Regions from separate parts of the Streptomyces sp. NPDC096310 genome, predicted to be linked through region 2. Evidence: predicted binding sites of a transcription regulator. Region 2 holds the regulator's gene; the other holds the start of a gene.

Region 1 (7,803 bases), on a different contig from region 2:
TCGCCGGGGTCGTGGTGGCCTCTTCGGACCTGCCCGACGCGCCGGGCGTGCCCGGCTTGTAGTCGGCGAAGAAGTCCCACCAGGCACGGTCGACCGAATTCGGATCCTGGAGGTACTGCTGGTAGATCTCGTCGACAAGCCACTCATTGGCTCCGAAGGCGGCGGCAGGGTTGGTGCCCTGACCCGCTTCGTCGGTCGAGATGCTCGCGTTACTGGGGGACTGAGACGACACGGCGTGAACCGCCCTCTTCCGCTTCACAAGGTGATGGACAGCGGGAATCAAGGCTACGCCTACCAGGCCCTGAGGTGCAGGCCGGGCATGCCATCGTCGTGCAAGTCACATCCGACGACGGGTTTCGGCGTATGAAATGGCGGGAAACAAGCCAGGTTCCGCAGTGCCAGGGGCATGTGACCGCACACATCGCATATCGGCCACTCCCCAGTCACGGCGGGTCCACGGCCCTGTTACCCGCTCGTCCCCGACTCCGTACCCGGAGATCATGCGCTTTCCCTTGAACCCTACGTCAAGCGTGTGCTCGGGGTGCCCCCGGAAGAGTGACCCGTATCAGGCAGCCACGGTCCGATTCGGCCACCCCGATCCGCCCGCCGTGGAGATCCACCGCCCAGCGCGCGATCGCCAGACCGAGCCCCGTACCGCCGTCGCTGCCGGGTCCGTGCGGGGAGGGGACCGTGCCCCGGTTGAAGCGCTCGAAGACCTTGTGGCGCTCCTGCTCGGGGATGCCGGGCCCCTCGTCCTGGACCTCCAGGTCCAGCGACTCGGGCGCCGCGCCGCGCCGGGCGCGTACCGTCACCCGGCCGTGCGGCGGGCTGTGCTTGACCGCGTTGTCGACGAGGTTGGCGACCACCTGGTGCAGCCGCTCCGCGTCCGCGTGCGCGGTCAGCTCCGGCGGGGAGACGTCGAGATGCAGATGGACATCGGTACGGGCGTGGTTCCCCGACCCGGAACCGGCGACATGGCTGCGGTGCGCGGACGCCAGATTGCACTCCTTGAGCACACCCGACAGATACGGCCACACCTCGAAGCGCCGCGCGCGCAGCGGTACGACACCGTTGTCGAGCCGCGAGAGGTCCAGCAGCGTCTCCGTCAGCCGGCCCAGCCGCTCGGTCTGCCGCAGCGCCGTCAGCATCGTCTCGGGATCCGCGGCGGACACCCCGTCCACCACGTTCTCCAGCACCGCGCGCAGAGCCGCGATCGGCGTGCGCAGCTCGTGCGAGACGTTGGCGATCAGCTCCTTGCGGTGCCGGTCCTCGGCCTCCAGGTCGTCGGCCATCCGGTTGATCGTCGAGGCGAGATCGCCCAGCTCGTCCCGGCGGTCGGCGCGCACCCGGCGTGTGTAGTCGCCGTGCGAGATGCCCTTGGCGACGGTGTTCATCTCGTCCAGCGGCGCGGTCAGCCCGTGCGCCACGAACTGGGTGATCAGCAGCGTGGCGATCATCGAGAAGACCGTGATGAAGCGCAGCTCCGTCTCCGTACGGGACGCCACGATCAGCAGGCCCGTGGTGATCAGTACGGAGACGACGACCAGGGCGACCAGCTTGGACTTGATCGAGAAGAGCGGCAGGGACCGGTCCGCCGCGCCGGACACCCGACGGCGCTCACGTGCGGGTTCCCGGGAGCCCGCACGTGAGCGCGGATCCCGGGAGCCCTCGCGCCCGTGCGGGCCGTACCCGTCACCGCCCCGGCCGCCCGTGTCCCCCGGCCGGGTCATGGCGCCGGGGTCTCCAGGGCGTAGCCGACCCCGTGGACGGTACGGATCCGCTCGGCGCCGATCTTCCGCCGCAGCGCCTTGATGTGGCTGTCGACCGTACGGGTGCCCGAGGCGTCCGCCCAGTCCCACACCTCGGCGAGCAACTGCTCCCTGGAGAGGACGGCGCGCGGCGTGTTCGCCAGGCAGACCAGCAGGTCGAACTCGGTGGGCGTCAGATGTACGTCGTCGCCGCGCACCCGCACCCGGCGCTGCGCGTGGTCGATCTCCAGCTCGCCCAGGCGCAGGATGCCGCTGCGCGGCGTCACCGCGGCGAGCGCCGCGCGCTCCACCCGGCGCAGCAGCACATGCACCCGCGCCGCCAGCTCCCGCATGGAGAACGGCTTGGTCATGTAGTCGTCGGCGCCGACCCCGAGCCCGACCAGCATGTCGGTCTCGTCGTCCCGCGCCGTCAGCATCAGCACCGGCACCGGGCGCTGTGCCTGTACGCGGCGGCAGACCTCCAGGCCGTCGAAGCCGGGCAGCATGATGTCGAGGACCATCAGGTCCGGCTGCCACGCCTCGGCCGCGTCCACCGCCGCGGGCCCGTCCACCGCCGTCTGTACGAGGAAGCCCTCCGCCCGCAGCCGGGCGGCGATGGCGTCGACGATCGTCGCGTCGTCCTCGACGACGAGGACCCGGCGCTGGGCGCCGGGCGTCGCCGCGACCCCGTTGTGGCTGGTGTGTGTCTGCTCCATCGCCCCGCCCCTGGTACGCGTTCCGCAATCCTTGATCCGCGATCTGTGCATGAAGTATGCACATCCGTGTGTGGGGAGCAGCGTAGAGGCAGCGGGAGGGTTCCGGCTACGCAGTGCGAACAGCGAGATGGACCACGTCGGGTACTCCTCGGGCAACTGGGATCTCTTCCTCCCTTACCCCGGTGAATCCGGCATTCCGCAACGCTTCGCCGAATCTCGGAGAGGGGTTCGCCGACCATACGGCGAGGACACCGCCCGGTTTCAACCGGCCGTGGCACGCGGCGAGTCCGGCCGGGGAGTACAGGTTCTCGTTGTCCTCGGTGACGGTCCATTCGGGCCCGTTGTCGATGTCCAGACACAACGCGTCGTAACGCTCCGCGGCCGTTCGTACGTACTTCACAAGATCGGTGTGATGGATCACAACGCGCGGATCGGTGAGCGCGGCGCCCGAAATGCGCGTAAGGGGGCCGCCCCGGTGCCAGTCGATGACGGCCTGCTCGCGCTCGACGACGGCGATGGCTCCCCAGCGCGGATCGGCGGTGGCGTGCGCGAGCGAGAAACCGACGCCGAGACCGCCGATGAGCACGGAGGGACGCGCGCCCCCGGAGCCCGCCGGGACGAGCGCCGCGTACGCGGCATCGACGAGCAGCCGTTCCGAGCGGCCGTCCGACGTGTCCATCAGGAAGCAGCCGTTGGCGATGATCTCCAGCTCCTCGCCCCGCCGCCGCAGGACGACCTCGCCGTGGGGCCCCTCGCGGCGGTCGAGCGTGACGGGACCGGAATCCGGGACGGGTACGGACATGCTGGCGCCTCTCCCTCGGTGCGACGGATGGTGGACATCCTGGTCGGGAGGGGTGGGCCAGGACAATCCGGTTTTCGCCGCCGAGGTCAGCGGTCCTCCCGGCGGGCGCCTCGCCACACGTACACCCCGGCGCCGCACACGTACGCCACCACCGCCACTGCCCAGGCCCCCGCCTGCGGCCCCGGCTGGAGCGGCCAGGCCCACAGCGCGGCGGCGCCGCCCGGCGCGCGGGGCGCGGCCAGACAGACGGCGCTCGTGTACGCGGTCATCGGCAGCCGGCTCAGCCGCGCCCCCAGCAACGTGGCGGCGCCCGCCGTCACCCCGGCGGCGCCGAGCAGATTCCGTACCACGGCGGGCGCTCCGAACGCCTCCGGATGCCCGGGCACCCCGGCCGCGAGCAGCGCGGCGGCGAGCGCCGTCGGACCGAGGAGGACGGTCAGCCGCCGGGGCCACCAGGGGTGTACGGCCGTACGGTCCAGCTCGTCGCTGTGCGTGTACATGCCTGTCCCGATCGCCGCCGAGGCGAGGAGCGGAGCGAGCACGACCACCGGAATCCGGGCGGTATGGTCGAAGCGCGGCTGGGCCTGGAGCCACCACGCGGACCACGCGGCGGTGAGCGCGACACCGGCGAGCGCGACCAGGGTGGCGGGCAGGGCGCGGGAGCGGGCGTACAGCGCGAGCGGCGCGCACAACTTCAGCCCAACGGTGCGCAGCAGGATGGTGGTCTCTTCCAGCGGGCCCCCTTTCGCGACGGTGCGCAGCAGCGCGGCATCGTCACGGTCTCCCCCCACGGGGCGGCACAGTCTCACGCCCTCTATATCGCCGGACACCCCGGCCCCGGTTCACCCACCCGGCGCCCGGACGCCCCCGCGCCGGGTCAGCGGGGCCGTCGGGCGCGGGGCCTTCTCGCCGTGTACAGAGGTGTATGTGGCGGCAAGCCACGGGCCCAGGTCCTCGACGAGCAGGGCGAGCGTCGCCGGATCGGACGAGGGCGTGCGGCCGAGGGCGGCAGCGGTGCGCATCTGCTCGGCGCGTTCGGGGTAGTAGCGGCCGAACAGCTCGGCGGACTCGTCCAGGTCACTGGTCCAGCCGCCCCAGCGGGGCATGACCAGGGTGAATCCCGTACGGACGAGGCGGCGGCCGACCCGGCGGCACAGGGCCCGGCGATCGGAGTCCGTGGTGGCCGTGGCGACTCCGGCGCGCCAGCGGGGCAGCGCGAGGGCGAGATCGCCGTTGGTTTCGCGGGCGAGCAGGGAGGTGGGGCGGTACCGGGGCAGCCGCCGCGCGAGGTCGTCGCCGAGCAGCGGTGTGCAGAGGCAGGCGATGAAGAATCCGCCGTCGTGGCGTTCGAGGTCGCTGAGCAGGACGCGGGTGCTGGTCAGCAGGGTGCCGACACCGTCGATCTGAGGGAAGTCGTGGTCGAGCGCGGCCCCGGCCGCCGCGGCGTCGGCGCGGTCGGACTCGGTGGGCTCCTGGTGGAGGGCGAGCTGAAGGTCCAGGTCGGAGCTGCCGGGGACGGCGGTGCCGCGGGGAATGCTGCCGTACAGATAGGCGCTGTGCAGACGGGAGCCGAACGTCGCGGCGATACGGGCACGCGCGGCGCCGACGACGGGGGTGAACGCCGCCGTCACCCGGTCAAGGGCGCCCTCGCGGGCGATCGTTCCGTCGTGGCGCAGCCCGCGTTCGTCGTCCATGGGGTCACTGTGCCCCGTTCCCCGATGTCACGGGCCGGGGACCGGGGTGATCGCTCAGAGCGAACAACGGCGGGGGAACAATCCCAGGCTCATAAGCATTGAGTCGGTATAGCTCAACTTGCTTGATCGTCTGTGTCGTACGACTGCTTCACTGACTGCTCGGTCGACCGTCGACCGTCGACCTCGTACTCGTACGACTGCTTCACCGCCTTGTTCACGCCGAAGGGGAGACCATGGCTTCCACGTCCACACCGCTCACGCTTCCCGTACTGCCGCTCGACGACGAGGTCGTGCTGCCCGGCATGGTCGTGCCGCTCGATCTGTCCGACGCCGAGGTCCGTGCCGCCGTGGAGGCCGCGCAAGCGGCCGCCAGGGACGGTGGCGGCGACGGTGCGGGTGGCGGGGGCAAGCCCCGGGTGCTGCTCGTGCCGCGTATCGACGGGAGTTACGCCGGGACCGGCGTGCTCGGGACCGTCGAGCAGGTCGGCCGGCTCTCCGACGGGGACCCGGGTGCGCTGATCCGCGGCCGGGGCCGCGTGCGGATCGGGGCCGGTACGAGCGGGCCCGGCGCCGCCCTCTGGGTGGAGGGCACCGGCGTCGACGAGAGCGCGCCCGAGCCGCTGCCCGGCGCCGTGGCCGAGCTGGTCACCGAGTACAAGGCGCTGGCCACCGACTGGCTCAAGAAGCGCGGCGCCTGGCAGGTGGTCGACCGCGTCCAGCAGATCGACGACGTGTCGGCGCTCGCCGACAACTCCGGCTACTCGCCGTTCCTCTCCACCGCCCAGAAGGTCGCCCTGCTGGAGACCACCGACCCGGTCGCCCGGCTGAGGCTCGCCACCCAGCAGCTCCGTGAACACCTCGCCGAGCAGGACGTCGCCGAGTCGATCGCCAAGGACGTCCAGGAGGGCGTCGACAAGCAGCAGCGCGAGTTCCTGCTGCGGCGTCAGCTCGACGCCGTACGCAAGGAGCTGCGCGAGCTGAACGGCGGGGCCGCGGACGGGGCGGACGAGTCCGACGACTACCGGACCCGCGTCGAGGCCGCCGACCTCCCCGAGAAGGTACGGGAGGCCGCGCTCAAGGAGGTCGACAAGCTGGAGCGCTCCTCCGACCAGAGCCCCGAGGGCTCCTGGATCCGCACCTGGCTCGACACCGTCCTGGAACTGCCGTGGAACGAACGGACCGAGGACAGTTACGACATCAAGGGCGCCCAGTCCGTCCTGGACGCCGAACACGCCGGCCTGGAGGACGTGAAGGAGCGCATCACCGAGTACCTGGCCGTGCGCAAGCGCCGCGCGGACCGCGGGCTCGGGGTCGTCGGCGGTCGGCGCGGCGGCGCCGTCCTGGCCCTCGTCGGGCCGCCCGGGGTCGGCAAGACCTCGCTGGGCGAGAGCGTCGCGCACGCCATGGGGCGCAAGTTCGTCCGGGTCGCGCTCGGCGGCGTACGGGACGAGGCGGAGATCCGCGGCCACCGGCGTACGTACGTCGGCGCGCTGCCGGGCCGTATCGTCCGGGCGGTCAAGGAGGCCGGTTCGATGAACCCGGTCGTCCTGCTCGACGAGATCGACAAGGTCGGCTCCGACTTCCGCGGCGACCCCGCCGCCGCGCTGCTCGAAGTCCTCGACCCCGCGCAGAACCACACCTTCCGCGACCACTACCTGGAGGTCGAACTCGACCTCTCCGACGTGGTCTTCCTCGCCACGGCGAACGTTCTGGAGGCCATTCCGGAGGCGCTGCTCGACCGTATGGAACTGGTGCGGCTCGACGGCTACACGGAGGACGAGAAGGTCGTCATCGCCCGGGACCACCTCCTGCCCCGCCAGTTGGAGCGCGCCGGCCTGGAGCCCGGCGAGGTCACCCTGGAGGACGCCGCGCTGCGCAGGCTGGCGGGCGAGTACACCCGCGAGGCGGGCGTACGGAACCTGGAACGCTCCATCGCCCGGCTGCTCCGCAAGATCGCGGCCGAACACGAACTCGGCGACCGCGAGCTGCCGTTCACCCTCGGCCCGGACGACCTGCGCGGGCTGATCGGACGGCCGCACCACGTACCGGAGTCCGCGCAGGACCCGGCGGAGCGCCGTACGGCGGTCCCGGGGGTGGCGACCGGCCTCGCGGTCACGGGCGCGGGCGGTGACGTCCTCTTCGTGGAGGCGTCCCTCGCCGACGCCGAGACGGGCGGCTCGGGGCTGACCCTGACCGGACAGCTCGGTGACGTGATGAAGGAGTCGGCGCAGATCGCGCTCTCCTTCCTGCGCTCGCACGGCGCGGAGCTGGAGCTGCCGGTGGCCGATCTGAAGGACCGGGGCGTGCACATCCACTTCCCGGCGGGCGCGGTCCCGAAGGACGGCCCGAGCGCGGGCATCACGATGACGACGGCACTGGCCTCGCTGCTGAGCGGCCGTCAGGTCCGTACGGACGTGGCCATGACCGGCGAGGTCTCGCTCACCGGCCGGGTCCTGCCCATCGGCGGCCTCAAGCAGAAGCTGCTGGCCGCCCACCGCGCGGGCATCACGACGGTCGTGATCCCCAAGCGCAACGAGGCCGACCTGGACGACGTCCCGGCCGAGATCCTCGGCAAGCTGGAGGTCCACCCGGTGACGGACGTCCGCCAGGTCCTGGAGCTGGCGCTCGCCCCGGCGGAGGTACGGGTCCCCGCGGCGGCCTGATCACCGCCGCCGGGACACCGCATCGGCCCGGCTGCCCGGCCCCTCTCGATCGGGACGAGAGGGGCCGGGCAGCCTCATAGGTACGGGAGGTCAGCCGTTGGCCAGCGCCTGTACGCGGTCCAGCGCCCCGTTGAACCGGTTGTGGTCACCCACGATCGGCCCCGTCGACGTGTACTGCCA
Region 2 (7,803 bases):
CGTCTTGCCGACGCCCGGTTCGCCGATCAGGACCGGGTTGTTCTTCGTACGGCGCGACAGCACCTGCACCACGCGCCGGATCTCCTGGTCCCGGCCGATGACCGGATCGAGCTTGCCGTCGCGGGCGGCCGCGGTGAAATCGGTGCCGAACTTCTCCAGGGCCTTGTACTGGCCCTCCGGGTCGGGTGTGGTCACCCGGCGCCCTCCCCTTGCCTTTTCGAACGCGTCCAGGAGCCGGTCAGCGGCTGCCCCCTGCCGGGCCAGTATCTCCCCCGTCGGGCCGCCCTTGGCGGCGATGCCGATGAGCAGGTGTTCGGTGGAGAGGTAGTCGTCGCCCAGCTCCTTCGCCCGGCGGCCCGCGTCGGCGATGACGGCGAGCAGGTCACGGTTGGGCTGCGGGGGCGCGACGGTCGATCCGGTGACGCTGGGCTGGGCGGCGAGCAGCCGCTCCGTGGCCGCCCGTACGCCCGCCTGGTCGGCCTCGACGGCGGCGAGCAGGTCGGTGACGTTCTCGTTGTCCTGGCCCTCCAGCAGCGCGAGCAGCAGATGCGCGGGGGTCAGATCGGGATGTCCCGCCGCCACCGCCCGGTTGGTGGCGGAGTTGATCGCATCCCGGCTCTTGTTGGTCAGCTCGGCGTCCACGTGGGCCCTCTCCTCCTTGCACGAGTTCTGCGCACGAGTTCTGCGCGCGTTCTTGCGGGACCCCTCACGGGATCCTCACGCGATCCCTTGCGTGATCCCTTACGGGTACGGGAAAACGCCGCTCCGGTCTCATCCGGCCCACCGCGTCCCTGACAGCAAGAACCTACGTAAAGTTGAGTCTATTCCACTCAAGGCTGGCCGGCGCCCAGAAAATCGGCCCCCGGCCCCTGATTTTTCTCGGGTTCCGGCGCGAGCACCACTGGTACACACCAAAGGCCCGGCGCACGGGTGTCCGCGCGCCGGGCCTGGAGAAGCCGCCGGGCCCGGAGGAATCCGGGCAGCACAACGGCGCCATCGTGTTTCAGGTCCACGATGGCGCCGTTGTGTGGGGGAAGCGCCTGAACGATTTGAAACGACGGGGGAATCGTTCAGGCACTGCGGGGGGTGGCGAGGGTGGTCTGTGGTGCTCCGACGAGCTGGTGGTCACGCTGGTCGAGGTTGACGAAGATCATGTCGTAGCGGATGGCACAGCGGACCGGGCGTGGAGCCCCGCGCGGCCTGCGGAGGCAGCGGTAGGCACGTACGTCCTCGTCCTCCTCACGCACGACGACGATCGGCTCTCCGAAGAGAGTGACCATCAACGAGTCTCCTCGGTGGGGGATGGCCGTGACCAGATCGATGAAGTGCCACCCCGATCGGTACGCCGTGGCCATCTCACGCCGGAAGACCCGATCGTCCGGCGGGACGGTCATGCCGTGATGCCGGCCGGGGTACTGCCCCACTCGATGTCGCCGGCGTCACCCGAAGCCGCCTTGGGGGCGAACGTCCACGAAATCTCCTCCGTGGTCATCTCCCCGTCCGCGGCCTGGACGACGGTTCCGGCCGGAGTGCTGGTCCAGGAGATCTCCCCCACCGCGGTGGTCTGGCCGGCCGAACCGGCCGGCGCGCTGGTCCAGGAGATCTCCCCGGCAACACCCAGCACACCGTAGGCCAGAGCCGCAGAGAAAGCAGTGGCAACCACCGCGCGAAGCATTCTCTTATACATAGTCGGCTTCGTCCTCACTTGATGGATTCCTCTCCCCCGCCATCTAGACGATGTCTCATTCGGACACGTCAACACCACCGGGACGAGGCATCATGTTCCTGCATGTTCAGGACCCTGAGGGGTGGAGATTTGACCGAAAGCATCACAAAACCGACACATCCCCATGCCGTCACTGATCTATGTGAAGACGGCAGGCGGCTTTACGCCAGCGCGCTGCGCTCCGGACGCCTCGCCCGGAGCGAGGCCGAGGCCGCCCCCTGCCTCATGGAGTTCCCGCTCCTTCATCCGGACCCGGACGATCCGGACTGGCTGCGACCGGTTCCGCCGTCCGCCGCGCTCTCCCAGCGCCTCAACCCCATCGAGCGGGAGATCCAGGAGCGACGGCACTTCGCGGTGGCCCTCACCGACGCTTTCGAGCCGTTCATGGCGATCGCCTCGCAGGGGCCGCCGAGCGCCCACGCGATCACGGTCCTGGAAGGCAAGGGCCGTATCAACGCGGCCATCGACCTCGCCACGGCCGCGTGCAGGACGGAGGTCCTGACCGTCCAGCCAGGCGGTGTCCGCAGCGCCGACGCGCTCGAACAGGGGCTGGAGCGCGGCCAGCTCGTGGTGGACCGCGGGGTCAGCATCCGCACCCTGTACCAGCACACCGTCCGGCACGGCCAGGGCACGCTCGCCTACGCCGAACGGCTCGCCGAGGGGAACGTCGAGATCCGGACGCTGGAGGAGCTGGTCGAGCGGCTGATCATCTTCGACCGCACCGTCGCGTACATCCCGGCGCGCTCCGACCGGGCGGTCGCTCTGGAACTGCGCCATCCGGCGCTCGTCGACTACCTGGCCCAGGTCTTCGAACAGCTCTGGCGGCGCGCCACACCCCTCACCGAACAGGTCTCGTACGAGCCGACGCCCGACGGTGTCTCCGGCGTCCAGCGGTCGATCGCGAAGCTGCTCATCGAGGGGTACGTGGACGAGGCCATAGCGCGGCGTCTGGGGATGAACGTACGGACCTGCCGCGCCCACATCGCCAAACTCGCCACCACGCTCGGCAGCGGAAGCAGGGCACAGCTCGGCTATCTGATCGCGCACTCGGGAATCCTCGACCAGGAGCGCTGACCCGGCATTTCGAAACACCTCGACATACCTCGCTCCGCACCGCCCACAAACGAAAACCACCGTGAACGAAGAGAGGGAAGGCGCCGACTGAATCGACCCGAATCAGCTCGAATTCCCTGAACCGGACGCCGAACCACCGCCCCTGCACGGCGAGAACTCGGCGATGGCCTCGGTCACTCTCTGTAGAGTGCCGACACAGGCCTGCCCGGATCAAGTGAAACGCGACTGCACTGATGCGCACTGCGGAACCGTGCAGCACTGCGGAACCACGCAGGAGGGACATATGACACAACCGGACGCGGTGACCCACAGAGAACCGTCGCCCGCTGTGTCGGCGGGGGCGCACAACCTGCTGCGCCGGCTCGTACGGGGCGAGCAGGTCGAGCGGGCCGAGCCGGGCTGCACGGAGCTGATCGCCCTGGGCCTGGCCGTGCACGACCCGCACGCCGACCGGTGGGGCGTGGCCGACCTGCACCACGCCGAGCAGAGCGCGATGGCCGAGGAGCGCGCCGGCATCGCCCGTCACCTCCAGCGCATGCATCAGCTCGACGAGCTGTACCGTGACATGCGTACGCACGAATCGCCCACCGGTAACGGAATCGAGTTCCTCGACCGGGTCGAACACGTCAATGCGGCCATCATGCAGGCAGCGGATTACGCGCAATCCCACATGTATACGGCACATCCGGTGAACCGCACCGCGAAAGGGCTCGCCGCGGTCGTCCCCCGCGAGATCAATCTCCTTGAGCGCGGTATCACCCGCCGCACGATCTATTCGGAGGCCGCCCGCACCCGTGCCGCGGAACAGACGTGGGCCACCACCATGAGCGCGCACGGCGCGGAGATACGTACCCTCGCCTCCGATTTCGAGCGAATGATCCTCGTGGACAGAAGATTCGCCATCATTTCCGACCACCGGGACGAGCCGAACAGAATGACCGCGTTCAAGGTGACGCACCCCGGCATGGTGGCCTTCCTCCACCACCTCTTCGACCAGCAGTGGGAACGGGCCGAGCCGTGGATGGGCGGCCGGTTCCGGCCGAGGGAGGGCATCGTCACGACGGGGCGCTCGCGGCGCATCCTCAACAAGCTCCGCGAGGGCCGCACCCTCAAGCAGATCGCCAGCGAGCTGGACGTGAGCCTGCGCACCGTCAACACCGACCTCAACAAGCTGTACGAGGTCGTCGGCGTGGACACGCTGTTCTCGCTCGGGGTGTGGTGGGGCTCCGAGGCCGCCGCCGAGGAGCGCAAACTGGGCTGACCGCGCCCCGTACCCCGTACGTACGGCGGCCGAAGCCGCGGACCCCGCACAGCGGGACGCCCGGCCGGAAGATCCCGGCCGGGCGTCCCGCTGAGGCGGCGCCACGAGGGACCGCGGTCCCTCGCGCGCCCGGGTCAGTCCGTCGCGCGCTTGGGCTTCGGGCGCCACACCACCAGCGCGCTCGTCTGCTGCACGTCCTGATACGGCACCAGGTCCCGGCGGTACGAGGCGTGCACCTGCGCCTCGCGCTGTCGCATCGCCGCCGCCGCGCCGTCCACCGCGGACGACAGCTCGGCGACCCTGGCCTGGAGCGCGGCGACCTGGTTCTCCAACTCGATGATGCGCTTGATCCCGGCCAGGTTGATGCCCTCGTCCTGCGAGAGCTGCTGCACCTGGCGGAGCAGTTCGATGTCCCGGGCCGAGTAGCGGCGCCCACGGCCCGCCGTACGGTCCGGCGAGACCAGGCCCAGACGGTCGTACTGTCTGAGGGTCTGCGGGTGCAGCCCGGAGAGCTGGGCCGCCACCGAGATGACGTACACCGGCGTCTCCTCGGTCAGCGTGTACGCCGCCCTGCCGAACGCTGAGGACGGCCGCCGCCGCCCGTCCCTGTCCATCGGGTCATGCTCCCTTCGCCGCCTGGAACAGCTCCGCCCGCGGGTCCTGGTCCGCGGTCGCCTTCCGGTATGCCTCCAGCGCGTCGCGCGCCTCGCCGCCGAGGTCCTTGGGCACGACCACCTCGACGGTGACCAGCAGGTCGCCGCGGCTGCCGTCCTTGCGTACGGCGCCCTTGCCACGGGCCCGCATCGTACGGCCGTTGGGGGTGCCCGCGGGCAGTTTCAGCGTGACCGGGGGGCCGCCCAGCGTGGGCACCCGCACCTCGCCGCCGAGCGCCGCCTCCGTGAAGGTGACGGGCACGGTGACGGTGAGGTTGTCGTCCCTGCGGCCGAAGACGGGGTGCGCGTCGACATGGACGACGACGTACAGGTCGCCGCCGGGTCCGCCGCGCTCACCGGGAGCGCCCTTGCCGCGCAGCCTGATCCGCTGGCCGTCGCTGACGCCCGCCGGGATCCGGACCTGCATGGTCCGCGAGGACCTGGCACGCCCGCTGCCCTTGCACACCTCGCACGGGTCCTGGGCGATCAGCCCGCGGCCCTTGCAGTCCACGCACGGGTCGGTCAGCGAGAAGCCGCCGCCCGAGCCGCGCGACACCTGTCCGGTGCCGACACAGGTCGGGCAGACCCGCGGTGAGCCGTTCTTGTCGCCGGTGCCGGAACACGCCTTGCACGGCGCCTGGCTGGACATCCGCAGCGGGACCGTGGCCCCGTCGACGGCCTCGGTGAAGCTGAGCGTCACCTCGGTGTCGATGTCCTGGCCGCGGCGCGGCTGCGTACGAGTGCCGGGGCCGCCGCGGTTGAACAGTCCGCCGAAGACGTCCCCGAGCCCGCCGCCGAAGCCGCCGGCCCCGGCGGGGCCGCCCTGCGTGCCGCCCTGGCCGCCGCCGAAGAGGTCGCCCAGGTCGAAGTTGAACGAGCCGTTGCCGCCCGCGCCGGGCCCCGGCCGGAACCCGCCGTTGCCGAAGAGCGAGCGCGCCTCGTCGTACTCCTTGCGCCGCTTGGGGTCGCCGAGGATGTCGTTCGCCTCGGAGATCTCCTTGAAGCGCTCCTCCGCCTTGGCGTCGCCCTTGTTGGCGTCCGGGTGGAACTCGCGGGCGAGCTTCCGGTACGCCTTCTTGATCTCGGCCTCGGTGGCGTCCTTGGGAACGCCGAGAACCTTGTAGTAGTCCTTCTCCACGAAGTCCTTCGTGCTCATCCTCGACGTCCCTCCTCTCCGCCCGCACCGGCACCGCCGGTCACCGCGTCACCTGTGTCCGGCGCCCGGCCGGCGCGTCGCGCGCCGGCCGCGGCCGGTGTGTTCTTCCCGTCAGCCCTCGTCGGGGCCACCGTTCTCCCTGTCATCGGCCGAATCCGCCTGCTCCTCCGCGGACTTGGTCTTGCCGCCCGGCTGCGGCTCGGCCACCGCGACCCTGGCGGGCCTGATCGTCCGCTCGCCGAACCGATACCCGGGCTGGAGGATCGCGACGCACGTCGTCTCCGTGACGTCCGGCGCGTACGAGTGCATCAGGGCCTCGTGGATCGTCGGGTCGAAGGGCTCGCCCTCCGTACCGAACGGCTGGAGACCCAGCTTGACCGTGACCGCTTCGAGCGACTCGGCGACGGACTTGAAGCCGCCGACCAGCTCGTCGTGGTCGCGCGCCCGGCCGATGTCGTCGAGCACGGGCAGCAGCTCGGTCAGCAGGTTCGCGACCGCGATCTCCTTGACGGAGACCCGGTCCCGCTCCACACGCCTGCGGTAGTTCTGGTACTCCGCCTGGAGCCGCTGGAGGTCCCCCGTGCGCTCACCGAGCGCCGTACGGACCTGGTCGAGCTGGGCCAGCAGAGCCGCGTCCTGGATGTCCCCGGCGGGGGCCGCCGGCCCGGACTCCTGAGCGGAGTCCGGCTCGGCGGCCTTCGGCGTGGCGTCGTCGGCGCCGGAGGGGACATCGGGCTTCTCCTCGAAGCCCGGAGTCTCCTCGGTCACGCCGCACCGTCCTTCCTGGGCTTCTCGTCGTCGACGATCTCGGCGTCCACGACGTCGTCCTCGGGCTTGGCCTGGCCTTCGCCGGCCGCACCCTCGGGACCGGCGGCGCCGGACGCCTGGGCGTCCGCGTACATCGCCTGTCCGAGCTTCTGCGAGACGGCGGCGACCTTCTCCGTGGCGGTACGGATCTCCGCGGTGTCCTCGCCCTTCAGCTTCTCCTTGAGATCGGCGATCGAGGCCTCGACCTCGGTCTTGATCTCGCCGGGAACCTTCTCCTCGTTGTCCTTGAGGAACTTCTCCGTCTGGTAGACGAGCTGCTCGGCCTGGTTGCGCGTCTCCGCGGCCTCGCGGCGGCGGTGGTCCTCGTCCGCGTACTGCTCGGCCTCTTCGCGCATCCGGTTGACCTCGTCCTTCGGCAGCGAGGAGCCACCGGTGACGGTCATCTTCTGCTCCTTGCCGGTGCCGAGGTCCTTCGCGGCCACGTGCATGATGCCGTTGGCGTCGATGTCGAAGGCGACCTCGATCTGCGGCACACCGCGCGGCGCGGGCGGCAGACCGGTCAGCTCGAACATACCGAGCTTCTTGTTGTACGCGGCGATCTCGCGCTCGCCCTGGTAGACCTGGATCTGCACCGACGGCTGGTTGTCCTCGGCCGTCGTGAAGATCTCCGAGCGCTTCGTCGGAATCGTCGTGTTCCGCTCGATGAGCTTGGTCATGATGCCGCCCTTGGTCTCGATACCCAGGGACAGCGGGGTGACGTCGAGGAGCAGGACGTCCTTGACCTCACCCTTCAGGACACCGGCCTGGAGCACGGCGCCGATGGCGACGACCTCGTCCGGGTTGACGCCCTTGTTGGCCTCGCGGCCACCGGTCAGCTCCTTGACCAGCTCGGCCACGGCGGGCATACGCGTCGAACCACCGACGAGCACCACGTGGTCGATCTCGGAGAGCTGGATGCCGGCGTCCTTGATGACGTTGTGGAACGGGGTCTTGCACCGGTCCAGCAGGTCGGCCGTGAGCTGCTGGAACTGGGAGCGGGTGACCTTCTCGTCCAGGTGCAGCGGGCCCTCGGCGGACGCCGTGATGTACGGGAGGTTGATCGTGGTCTCGGTGGAGGACGACAGCTCGATCTTCGCCTTCTCCGCGGCCTCGCGGAGACGCTGGA

The links. The regulator HspR, encoded in region 2, represses chaperone genes until heat shock. The targets are predictions, from matches to a motif close to TTGAGNNNNNNNNNCTCAA.
Region 1: lon (endopeptidase La) is a predicted target of HspR. The motif match lies at 5,059-5,077, and genes of this name have one in related genera.

The regions. Positions count from the first base shown of each region.
Region 1 is NZ_JBIWFO010000004.1:274,098-281,900, reverse strand. It holds gene ACIQ7D_RS12245 (multifunctional oxoglutarate decarboxylase/oxoglutarate dehydrogenase thiamine pyrophosphate-binding subunit/dihydrolipoyllysine-residue succinyltransferase subunit) at 1-232, opposite strand, end outside; gene ACIQ7D_RS12240 (ATP-binding protein) at 525-1,730, opposite strand; gene ACIQ7D_RS12235 (response regulator transcription factor) at 1,727-2,464, opposite strand; gene ACIQ7D_RS12230 (spermidine synthase) at 2,571-3,266, opposite strand; gene ACIQ7D_RS12225 (hypothetical protein) at 3,353-3,958, opposite strand; gene ACIQ7D_RS12220 (nucleotidyltransferase) at 4,109-4,960, opposite strand; gene lon (endopeptidase La) at 5,194-7,623, shown strand; gene ACIQ7D_RS12210 (lysozyme) at 7,714-7,803, opposite strand, start outside.
Region 2 is NZ_JBIWFO010000002.1:124,026-131,828, forward strand. It holds gene clpB (ATP-dependent chaperone ClpB) at 1-642, opposite strand, end outside; gene ACIQ7D_RS05905 ((2Fe-2S)-binding protein) at 1,071-1,394, opposite strand; gene ACIQ7D_RS05910 (5'-nucleotidase) at 1,391-1,663, opposite strand; gene ACIQ7D_RS05915 (helix-turn-helix transcriptional regulator) at 1,790-2,800, shown strand; gene ACIQ7D_RS05920 (LuxR C-terminal-related transcriptional regulator) at 3,084-4,061, shown strand; gene ACIQ7D_RS05925 (heat shock protein transcriptional repressor HspR) at 4,196-4,675, opposite strand; gene dnaJ (molecular chaperone DnaJ) at 4,680-5,870, opposite strand; gene grpE (nucleotide exchange factor GrpE) at 5,982-6,638, opposite strand; gene dnaK (molecular chaperone DnaK) at 6,635-7,803, opposite strand, start outside.